Regions from separate parts of the Mesorhizobium sp. M0587 genome, predicted to be linked through region 2. Evidence: predicted binding sites of a transcription regulator. Region 2 holds the regulator's gene; the other holds the start of a gene.

What was found. The regulator PhoB, encoded in region 2, activates phosphate uptake and scavenging genes when phosphate is short. The targets are predictions, from matches to a motif close to TGTCATNNANCTGTCAT.
Region 1: NKI49_RS18495 (DUF1045 domain-containing protein) is a predicted target of PhoB. The motif match lies at 3,603-3,619, and genes of this name have one in related genera.

Annotation. Positions count from the first base shown of each region.
Region 1 is NZ_JAMYQP010000019.1:71,691-77,087, forward strand. Features, by position in the region: gene NKI49_RS18480 (ABC transporter permease) at 1-948, shown strand, start outside; gene phnN (phosphonate metabolism protein/1,5-bisphosphokinase (PRPP-forming) PhnN) at 1,044-1,673, opposite strand; gene NKI49_RS18490 (alpha-D-ribose 1-methylphosphonate 5-triphosphate diphosphatase) at 1,670-2,821, opposite strand; gene NKI49_RS18495 (DUF1045 domain-containing protein) at 2,857-3,564, opposite strand; gene iolB (5-deoxy-glucuronate isomerase) at 3,717-4,529, opposite strand; gene NKI49_RS18505 (DUF3329 domain-containing protein) at 4,897-5,109, opposite strand; gene iolE (myo-inosose-2 dehydratase) at 5,180-5,397, opposite strand, start outside.
Region 2 is NZ_JAMYQP010000035.1:6,158-11,554, forward strand. Features, by position in the region: gene NKI49_RS25570 (ROK family protein) at 1-1,124, shown strand, start outside; gene phoB (phosphate regulon transcriptional regulator PhoB) at 1,455-2,144, opposite strand; gene phoU (phosphate signaling complex protein PhoU) at 2,163-2,870, opposite strand; gene pstB (phosphate ABC transporter ATP-binding protein PstB) at 2,908-3,732, opposite strand; gene pstA (phosphate ABC transporter permease PstA) at 3,748-5,064, opposite strand; gene pstC (phosphate ABC transporter permease subunit PstC) at 5,061-5,397, opposite strand, start outside.

The DNA of each region.
Region 1 (5,397 bases), on a different contig from region 2:
GCCGTCGTGGCGATCATCAATCCGCGCTTCCTGCTGCCGATCAATCTCGCCAACACCTCGAACCTGATCGGCCTGTTCGGCATCCTGTCGATCGGGCAGGCCTTCGTCATCATCACCGGCGGCATCGAACTTTCGGTCGGCTCGGTGGTGGCGCTGCTCGGAACGCTGTTCATCGACTTCATCGCCGTGCGCGAGATGGACTGGCCGCTGGCCTTCGTGCTGATCCTGCTGCTCGGCGCCATCATCGGCCTGGTGCATGGCTGGCTGATCACAAGGCTGAAGCTGCAGCCCTTCGTCGTGACGCTGTGCGGCCTCTTGATCTATCGCGGCGTCGCCCGCTTCTACACCGCCGACGGCACCGCCGGCTTCGGCTTCGGCCAGAATTTTCCCGACCTCGAATTCCTCACCGCCGGCCGCTCCTGGGGCGTGCCGAACAGCTTTTTCGCACTGATCGTCATCGCCATCGTCATGTGGGTGGTGCTGCACCGCTCGGTGTTCGGCCGCTATCTCTACGCCATCGGCAAGAACGAGGAGGCGGCGAAATATTCGGGCATCCGCACCGGTCGCGTCGTCATGGCAGCCTATGTCATCTGCGGCGTGCTGACGGCGCTGTCGGCGATCTATTTCGCCATGTACACGCGCTCGATCTCGCCGGCCAGCCACGGCCAGTTCTACGAACTCTACGCCATCGCCGCGGCCGTGCTCGGCGGCTTCTCGCTGCGCGGCGGCGAAGGCTCGCTGATCGGCGTCATCCTCGGCACCGTGCTGCTGCAGGAATTGCAGAACCTTGTCAATCTGCTCGGCATTCCCTCCTCCCTCAACTTCGCGGTGATGGGCGGCGTCATCCTCATCGGCGTGCTGATCGACCAGCAATGGGGCGTGTTCCGGGCCAGGCGGCGCATGGTCGATGCCGCCCGCAAGAACGTCGCCGGCGCCGCCGCGGAATAGCTGCTCTTACCCTCCCCCTTGTGGGGAGGGTCGGACCGCAGGTCCGGGGTGGGGGCTTTCCTTGCCCACCGCACACGAAAGGGCGAGGTGCCGACCTAGATCAAGCCCGACATGTCGGAAAAGGCCATCGCCTTGCGCAACACCTCGGCGAAGCGCTCGCCGGCCGCCTCGCGCGGGCCGCTATTGTCGATCGAGGTGACGCCGGGGCCGGACAGGGTGACACTGGCGTTGCGTGCCAGGCGCGCCAGCACTTCGCCGCGCGACTCGCGGCCGCGCATCGCCAGCCGTTCGGCCAATACCTGCGGCGAGGCGGTGATCTCGACGACGGCCAGATTGGCATAGCGTTCGCGCAAGATGGGGATGATCGCGCGCGACACGTTCGCCACCGCGACACGGCCATTGCCGACCGACCAGTCGACATCGGCCGGAATGCCGTAGCGCAAGCCATGCGCCTCCCAGGCGATGGCGAAGGCGCCGTCGGCCTCGGCGTCGACGAAGGCGGCGTCGGCCAGCGTGTCGTGATCCTCGCTGGCGGCATCGCTCGGACGCGTGATGACGCGGCGGACGAACTCCAGCCTTGTCTCTTCATTGAAGCGGGCGCGGGCGTAGCCGATCACCGTGTCCTTGCCGGCACCGCTTGGGCCGACAACGGCGACGAAGACGCCGTTGCGGATCGGAAACGTCTCGGCGGACAGTTCACGCTCGATCGAGGCCGACGCCATCATGCGACCCGAAGCCCCTGCCGCCAGACGGTGCGCACCACCGGAACATGGTCGTCGACGCGCACGCGCACCAGATCGGCGCGCCGGCCCGGCTCGATGACGCCGCGGTCGGTCAGGCCAACCGCCTCGGCCGGGTTTTTCGACACCATCGCGACCGCCTGCGGCAAGGAAATGCCTTCGACGACGTCGCCGAGGAAGAAAGCGGACTGGATCAGGCTGAAGGGGATGTAGTCGGACGACAATATGTCGAGCAGGCCGTCGCCGGCCAGCGTGCGGGCCGAGACATTGCCCGAATGCGAGGCGCCGCGCATGACGTTGGGCGCGCCCATCAGCACGCCGAGCCCGGCTGCTTTCGAGGCCCTGGCGGCTTCCTCTGTGGTCGGGAACTCGGCGACGCGCACGCCTTGCTCGATCGCTTCGTCGACATGGCCAGTGGTGGCGTCGTCATGGCTGGCCAGCACGATGCCGCGTTCCTGGCACGCGGCGGCGATCACCGCCCGGTTCGGTGCCGAATTGCGCGCCGATTCCTCCATCCGCTTGTCGCAGAACAGCTTGAAGTCGCGGTCGGTCAGCTTCAGCTTGCGTTGGTAGTAATAGGCATAGGTCTCAAGATCGACGAACTGGCGCTGGCCCGGCGCATGATCCATCAGCGATGCCAGCTTCACTCGCTCGTCGCCGTCGAAATGCGCGAAGGCGGCGAGGCAATCCGGCGCCGAAACCTCGCAGCGAAGATGGATGAAATGGTCGGCGCGCAATCGATCCTGCCGGACACTGTCCTCGATCGCGTCGGCCAGCTTGCGCATGTCGGCCGACGTCATGTCGGCGTCCTCGTCCATGCCGACGCGCAGCGCATCGAGCACGGTGGTGATGCCGGCGGTCGCCACCTGCGCGTCATGGGCAAGCACGGCGGCGATCGGGTTCCAGCGCACCTTCGGCCGCGGCGCGTAGTGGCCCTCGAGATGATCGGTGTGGAGTTCGACCAGTCCCGGAATGATATAGTCGCCGCCCATGTCCTCGCCGGTCCGGCCAATGCCGGCGCTTGGGCCGGCATCGATGCCGGCAATAAAGCCGTCGCGCAGCACCAGCGACCCCTCGACGATCTCGTCGGCAAGCACGATGCGGGCATTGTGGAGAACGGTCTCGGCGGTCATTTCAGGCAGTCCTTGGTTATTGGCGTAGACACCAGTCAGGCGGTTTTTCTGGCGGGCCGGCGCCCGAGTGCGTGATGGGAAAGCACCATGAACGGCGCGCCCGGTTCGGTTTCGACGAACAGCGTCAGCGCATCCACCAGCACCGGCTGTTGCAGCACCTCGGCGAACACGCTGTCGATTGCTAGGCGAAGACGAGGGCTTTCCTGTGGCCCCGCCCGGCCTGACAGCGTCATGTGGAAGCGAAAGGTGTCCATGACATAGGGATAGCCCCATTGGCACAGATTGCGGAACTCGGCCGGCTTCAGTGAATCCGGGCTGCGCCGCTCGATCTCGGCTTCGCTCAGCGGCGCGCGAAACCGGTCGAAATCGCGCACCACCTCGTCGGCGAAGCGGTTGAGCGGAGGCAGCGGTCCCTCCGGCACCAGTGCGAAGAAACCGTCGATCTGGCTGACCACGAGGCGGGGGATCGTCACTGTCGAAGTTGTCTCGGCAAAAGCATCGAGTGCCGTGCGCAACGAGGTCTCCGTCTCGTTGGCAGCCAGCTGGAAGGGCGCTTTCAACGTTGCGTGAAAGCCGTAGCGGCGAGCCGAAGCCGTGTGGAACGCCACTTCCGCCGCCGACAGGTCGCCCACCGCCTCAACCGGCCTTGTCGCCGCGCCGAACGGATCGCGGCCCAGCCAATTCGCGGCGGTCCGCGCCAGCTTCTCGTCCTGCCGGGGGGTGAAATAGATGGCGTAGCGCATCGAAGATCCTCGTCAGCCCGTTGCCATAGGTGATTTCCATGACGGATTGACGAAGCTTTGAAGGGTTTTCGAAGGCAAATCGACCCCGCGGGTCCTTAGCCGACGATTTTTCCCGATCTGGACCAACGGGTTCATCCTTAAACGCGCAACGGTCAGGCCTTCATCAGCCATTCGTGCTCGGGCGCGTTGTGGAATTTCCATGTCCGCTTCGGCCCGGCCATGACATTGAGATAGTAGAGGTCATAGCCGTGGCAGGCGGCGCAGGGGTGATAGCCCTTGGGCACCAGCACGACGTCGCCATCCTCGATCGCCATCGCTTCGTCCAGCGCGCGATGGCCATTCTTGTCGGCGTCGGTGTAGACGCGCTGGAAGGCAAAGCCCTGCGGCGGGTTGAGGCGGTGATAATAGGTCTCCTCGAGGTAGGATTCAGCAGGCAGATTGTCCTGGTCGTGCTTGTGCGGGGGATAACTCGACGTGTGGCCGCCGGGCGTGATGACCTCGACCACCAGCAAGGAATCGGCCGGCTTGCCTTCCGGCAAGATGTTGGTGACGTAGCGCGTGTTGGTGCCCTTGCCACGCACCTCCTGGCCGAGATCATCCGGTCCGATCACCCGCACCGGCAGCCCGCCGCCAAGGCCCGGCGCCGAGCAGACCGCGAGTTCCAACTCCGTATCGGCGCTCACGGACCACTCCGATCCCACGGGCACATAGACCGACCAGGGCTTGCCCTCGAAGGGCGACATGCGCTGCCCGAGCAGGCCGAGATCCTTGCCGCCGGCCTTGACCGTGCCCTTGCCGGTGACGAACACCAGGCAGATCTCGCGATCCCCTGTCTGGCCCGAAGCAGTTTCCCCAGGCCTCAGCCGGTGCAAATCGAAACCGACATAGGTCCAGCCGGCGCTTTTCGGCGTCACATGGGCGACGCGGCCATGACCCTTGTCGGCCTTGAGCAGCAGTTTCGACATTGGCAGCTCTCCTAAATTCCATGACACGGGATTGGCACCTACTGTTTCGATGGACTATCGCAGGCCTTGAAGATTTGGCCGGGTCCTCCCAAACTTCGTCATCCTAGGGCGAAGCAGGAGCGAAGCTCCGTCGCGAAGACCCTAGGATCCATGCCGTAGCCCCAATCGAAGTGAGCAGCGGAGCGAAATTCTGCACCGCAGCCGCTGTTTTTACGTCGCGGCATGGATCCTGGGGTCTGCGCCGCGTCGCTTCGCTCCTTGCTCCGCCCCAGGATGACGACGCGAGAGGCGTTTCGGCTAATTTCCAACGCACGCTATCAGTCATGCGCGCAGTGCCCGACCCGTAAGCCTTCTGGGCCATGGACGGTTATTCCTTCGGCTCGGTCGTGGTCTTGGCATCCTCGGCCGGCTTGTAGAGATAAAAAAACTGCCAGAGGCCATAGCCGGCGAAGCCGAGCGCGATGACGCCCCAGAACGGCGTGCCGGTGGCGAACTCGATGGCGGACCAGATGACGCAGACCGCGACGACGGCGACACGTCGCCACAGCGGGCGGAAGAAGGGGTGCTCGGAATCTTTCATCGGGCCAACCTACAGCAAGCCTGGCTCAGCGAGAACCACCACGAGCAGGTCCACACGTCAGGCCCACACGTCAGGCATTGGGAAACCCTTGCGTCTCCACCGTGTAGCCGGCCGCCGTCATCACCCGCATCAATTCCTTGTGGCCGACCTGCGCCATCTTGAGTGGCGGGTTCTTCTTCGGGTCCTGCTCGGCTTCGACCACGAACCAACCTTCATAGCCATGATCGGCGAACCGCTGCACGATGGCGCCGAAATCCAGCGAGCCATCGCCCGGCACGGTGAAGGCGC
Region 2 (5,397 bases):
GCCACTCGACCATATCGGCGATTTCCTCCGACCTCATCGGCGAAGGCATCCTGACCGAGGGCAAGCCGAGCGAGACGGGCTCGCTGAAACGCGGGCGCCCACAGGTCGGCCTCGGCCTCAACCCGGAGGCGGCGGCGGTGATGACCGTGGTGCTGTCGCTGAACTTCCTGTCCGTCGCCGTCATCGACTATGCCGGCCAGGTGATCGCCGAGGAGCAGCGCCGGCTGGACACGCTGACCATGGCGCGCGGGGCGCTGATCGGCGAATGCGTCGCCATCGTGCGGCGCCGGATCGAGGACCCCGACCTCGACGTCCGGCGCGTCGCCCGCATCGCGCTGGCGATCCAGGGCATCACCGACACCGATGCGCGGTCCATGCTGTGGTCGCCGATCACGCCGCAGACCGATATCGCCTTCGCCGACATACTCGAGGCCGAGTTCGGCATTCCCGCCACCACGGAGAATGACTGCAACATGATGGCGGTGGCGCTGCGCTGGCGCGATCCCCAGCGCTATCGCGACGACTTCATAGCCATCCTGCTTTCCCACGGCATCGGCATGGGCCTGGTGCTGAAAGGCGAACTGTTCACCGGCACCCATTCCTCGGGCGGCGAGTTCGGCCACATGATCCATTGGCCGGGCGGCGCCCTCTGCCGCTGCGGACGGCGCGGCTGCGTCGAGGCCTATGCCGGCAATTATGCGATCTGGCGCAATGCGAGGCAGCTTGGCGAGGACACCGAACCGGTCGACGTCAGCGACGCCGACATGCGTACGCTGGCGGCTTCGGCGCGCGAAAAAGACGGACCGGAGCGCGAGGCCTATCGCAAGGCCGGCGAGGCGCTCGGCTATGGCCTCGGCAGCCTGTTCGCGCTGATCGACCCGGCGCCTGTCGCCATGGTCGGCGTCAGCGCCGCCGCCTTCGACCTGATCGAGCCGGCACTGCGCGAGGCCATCGCCCAGACCGCCGGCGGCCAGCACTCGGAATCGATTTCCTTCGACACCGAGCCCAACGAACTGCCGCTGATCAGGGAAGGTTGCGCCATGCGCGCGCTGACCTTCGTCGACCAGGAGATTTTCGCGCCTGGCGTGCAGGCGAGAACTGGCACTGGAAAGAACGTAGCCTGAGTGGCGTCCGCCGTCGATGCCGCAGACCATCGTCGACTTTGGATATTGCCGAAGTCGTCCCAATGTCGTCATCCTAGGGCGGAGCAAGGAGCGCAGCGACGCGGCGCAGACCCGAGGATCCTGCGACCGTAGTCGTGGAGTGCAGGGGAGCAGAATTCTGCATCGTGGCAGCACTCCGAAGTCGCGGCATGGATCCTCGGGTCTGCGCTGCGTCGCTACGCTCCTTGCTACGCCCGTGGATGACGAAGTGACTGCCGTTTTCGGCTAGTCGCAAAACCTCCGAGACCCGCCTTCGGAAGCCCAATCTGACGGAACTTCCGCGCCAAAGACCTAATCTTCCCTGATCGCGTAGCCGGCGCCGCGAATGGTGCGGATGACATCGGGCATGCGGCCATTGTTGACCGCCTTGCGCAGCCGGCCGACATGCACGTCCACCGTGCGTTCGTCGATGTAGATCGTCTCGCCCCAGACATTGTCGAGCAGTTGGCTGCGCGAGAACACGCGGCCGGGATGGCGCATCATGAATTCGAGCAGGCGGAATTCGGTCGGCCCGAGCCGGATCTCGCTTTTCTTGCGATAGACCCGGTGCGATTCGCGGTCGAGCACGATGTCGCCGACCTTGAGCACGCTGGACAGCACCTCCGGCTTGGCGCGGCGCAGCAGCGCCTTGACCCGGGCCATGAATTCCGGCGTCGAGAACGGCTTGACCAGATAGTCGTCGGCCCCGGTGGAAAGGCCGCGCACGCGGTCGCTTTCCTCGCCGCGCGCCGTCAGCATGATGATCGGCAATCGCTCGGTCTCGGCGCGCATTCGCAGGCGCCGGCAGAGTTCGATGCCGGAAACCGCCGGCACCATCCAGTCGAGCACCAGAAGGTCCGGCACGTTTTCCTGCAGCCGGATCTCGGCTTCGTCGCCGCGCGTCACCACCTCGACCTGGTAACCCTCGGATTCCAGATTGTAGCGGAGCAGCACGCCTAACGGCTCCTCGTCCTCCACCACCATGATGCGCGGCGCGATCATCGCCCGGTCACCCCGCCGTCAGGCCGCCGGCGCCGACATCGCCGTTTCGTCCTGCTTCGGGCGATTGGCGGGCAGTTGCGTACCGGTCAGGACATAATAGGCATTTTCGGCGATGTTGGTCACATGGTCGCCGATGCGTTCCAGATTCTTGGCGCAGAACAACAGATGCGTGCAAGCGGTGATGTTGCGCGGATCTTCCATCATGTAGGTCAGCAGTTCGCGGAACACCGAGGTGTATTTGACGTCGATGCGCTCGTCGTTGGCCCGCAGCGTCGTCAGCGCGGCGGCATCGCGCGCCGCATATTCCTCGATCACGCCCTGCACCTGGATCAGCACCAACTGCGCCATCGCGTCGATGGAATGCGACAGGTCGCGCGGCGTGGCGGCGAGGCCGACCGTGCCGACGCGCTTGGCGATGTTCTTGGCAAGATCGCCGATGCGTTCGAGGTCGCCGGCCATGCGGATCGAGCCGACGACGTGACGCAGGTCGTCGGCCATCGGTTGACGCTTGGCGATCAGCGTGATGGCGCGGTCGTCGAGCTCGCGCTGGCGCGCATCCATGATCGCGTCATCGGAGACGACGCGTTGCGCGAGAGCGTTGTCGGTGTTCAGCAGCGCTTTGGTGGCGCCGCCGACCATCGAACTGGCGAGGTCGCCCATGTCGCTGATCAGCCTGCTGATCTGCCCTAGATCCTCGTCGAAGGCTGCGACTGTGTGTTCGGCCATGACCTTGTCCTCGTGTCTGTAAATTCGCCCGGACTGCTCAACCGAACCGGCCGGTGATATAGTCCTGGGTGCGCTTGTCGTCGGGAGTGGTGAACATCTTGTCGGTAGCGCCCTCCTCGACCAGATAGCCGAGATGGAACATCGCCGTGCGCTGCGACACACGCGCTGCCTGCTGCATCGAGTGGGTGACGATGACGATCGTGTAGTTCTGGCGCAATTCGTCGATAAGTTCCTCGACGCGCGCGGTGGCGATCGGGTCAAGCGCCGAGCAGGGCTCGTCCATAAGGATCACCTCTGGCGAAACCGCGATGGCGCGCGCAATGCACAGGCGCTGTTGCTGGCCGCCGGAAAGACCGGTGCCCGGCTCTTGCAGGCGATCCTTCACCTCGTTCCAGATCGCCGCCTTTTTCAGGCTCGATTCGACAATCTGGTCCATGTCGGCCTTGCCCTTGGCCAAGCCGTGGATGCGTGGACCGTAAGCGACGTTCTCGTATATCGACTTCGGGAACGGATTGGGCTTCTGGAACACCATGCCGACGCGAGCTCTGAGTTCGACGACGTCGATGTTTTTGTCGTAGATGTCCTCGTCGTCCAACGTGATCCTGCCGGTTACCCGCGCCGAGTCTATGGTGTCGTTCATGCGGTTGAGGCAACGCAGGAAGGTGGATTTGCCGCAGCCGGAGGGGCCGATCAGCGCCGTCACCTGGTTCTGGCGGACGTCGAGATTGACGTCGAACAGCGCCTGCTTCTCGCCGTAGAACACGCCGACCTTGTCGCCGCGCATCTTGATCACTTCGTTCGACTTGGCGCTCATCTTGTCGCCCACCGCGTTTTCGAGGGACTGTTCGGTCATGATGTTCATACCAGATGCCTTCTTTTACCAGCGCCGTTCGAAGCGGCGCCGCAGCACGATCGCTGTGATGTTCATGGCCATGAGGAAGACGAGCAGGATGATGATGGCACCCGACATGCGCTCGACGAAGGCGCGCTCGGCCTCGTTGGCCCACATGTAGATCTGCACCGGCAGCGCCGTGGCCGGATCGAAAGGCGTCTTCGGATAGTCGGCGACGAAGGCGACCATGCCGATCAGCAGCAGCGGCGCGGTTTCGCCGAGCGCCCGCGCCAGGCCGATGATGGTGCCGGTGAGGATGCCGGGGGCGGCAAGCGGCAGGATGTGCTGAAACACCATCTGCATCTTGGACGCGCCAAGGCCGAGCGCCGCCGAGCGGATCGATGGCGGCACGGCGGCCAAAGCGGCCCGCGTGGCTATGATGATCGTCGGCAGCGTCATCAGCGTCAACACCAGGCCGCCGACGAAAGCGGCCGAGCGCGGCATGCCGAGGAAATTGATGAACACAGCGAGTCCAAGCAGGCCGAAGACGATCGACGGCACCGCCGCCAGATTGTTGATGTTGACTTCGATCAGGTCGGTGAGACGGTTCTTTTTGGCGAATTCCTCAAGATAGATCGAAGCCGCGACGCCGATCGGCAGCGCCAAGAGCAGCACGATCACCATCATGTAGAACGAGCCTATGATCGCCACGCCCATGCCCGAGGTTTCCGGGCGGCTGGAGGCGCCATAGGAGAACAAACCGGTGTTGAAATGCTCGGCCATCAAGCCCTCGGCCTTGAGCTTGTTCATCCACGCAATCTGCTGGTCCGACACCTTGCGGCGCGCTTCGTCGACACCGAGATCGATCTGGCCTTTGAAGGCGGAGTCGAGATTGGCGGCGGCGAGGATATCGACGTTCCGCGTCGTGCCGATGACCGACGGGTCGGCGGCGACGATGTCGCGCAGCTGGACGCGGGCACCCTCCGACAGGAACCCCTTGAGCTTCATGACCATCGGCTTGTTGGCGGGATCGATGCCGAGCTTGGCGATCAGCGCGTTGTCCGCAAGCTTGGGATAGTTTGCCTTGATCAGCACGCTCGAATCGGTGGCGCGCTTATTGGAGGGATCGATCACCTTCTCGTCGAAGCTGATCGGCAGCGTCACCGTCGTCTGCCAGAAGGCGGTGTAGCCCTTGGAGACGATGGTGACGAGCATGATGGCGAGGAACGCCAGGCCGACCGAGATCGCCAGCACGCCATAGATGCGGAAGCGGCGTTCCGCTGCGTAGCGGGCCTTCAGACCGATGTCGCGGCGCGGATGAGCTGCCGCCGGGACCACAGAACCCATGGGGATGTCGGTCATTCGTACTGCTCCCGGTATTTGCGCACGATGTAGAGCGCGACGATGTTCATCACCAGCGTCAGCGCGAACAGCGTAAGGCCGAGCGCAAAGGCGACCAGCGTCTGCGGCGAGTTGAACTCGAGGTCGCCGGTCAGCTGGTTGACGATCTTGACGGTGATGGTGGTCATCGCCTCGAATGGGTTGATGGTGAGATTGGCGGCAACGCCGGCGGCCAGCACGACGATCATCGTCTCGCCGATAGCACGCGAAGCGGTCAGCAAGATGGCGCCGACGATGCCCGGAAGTGCGGCCGGAAGGATCACCCGCTTGATCGTCTCGGAGCGCGTCGCCCCG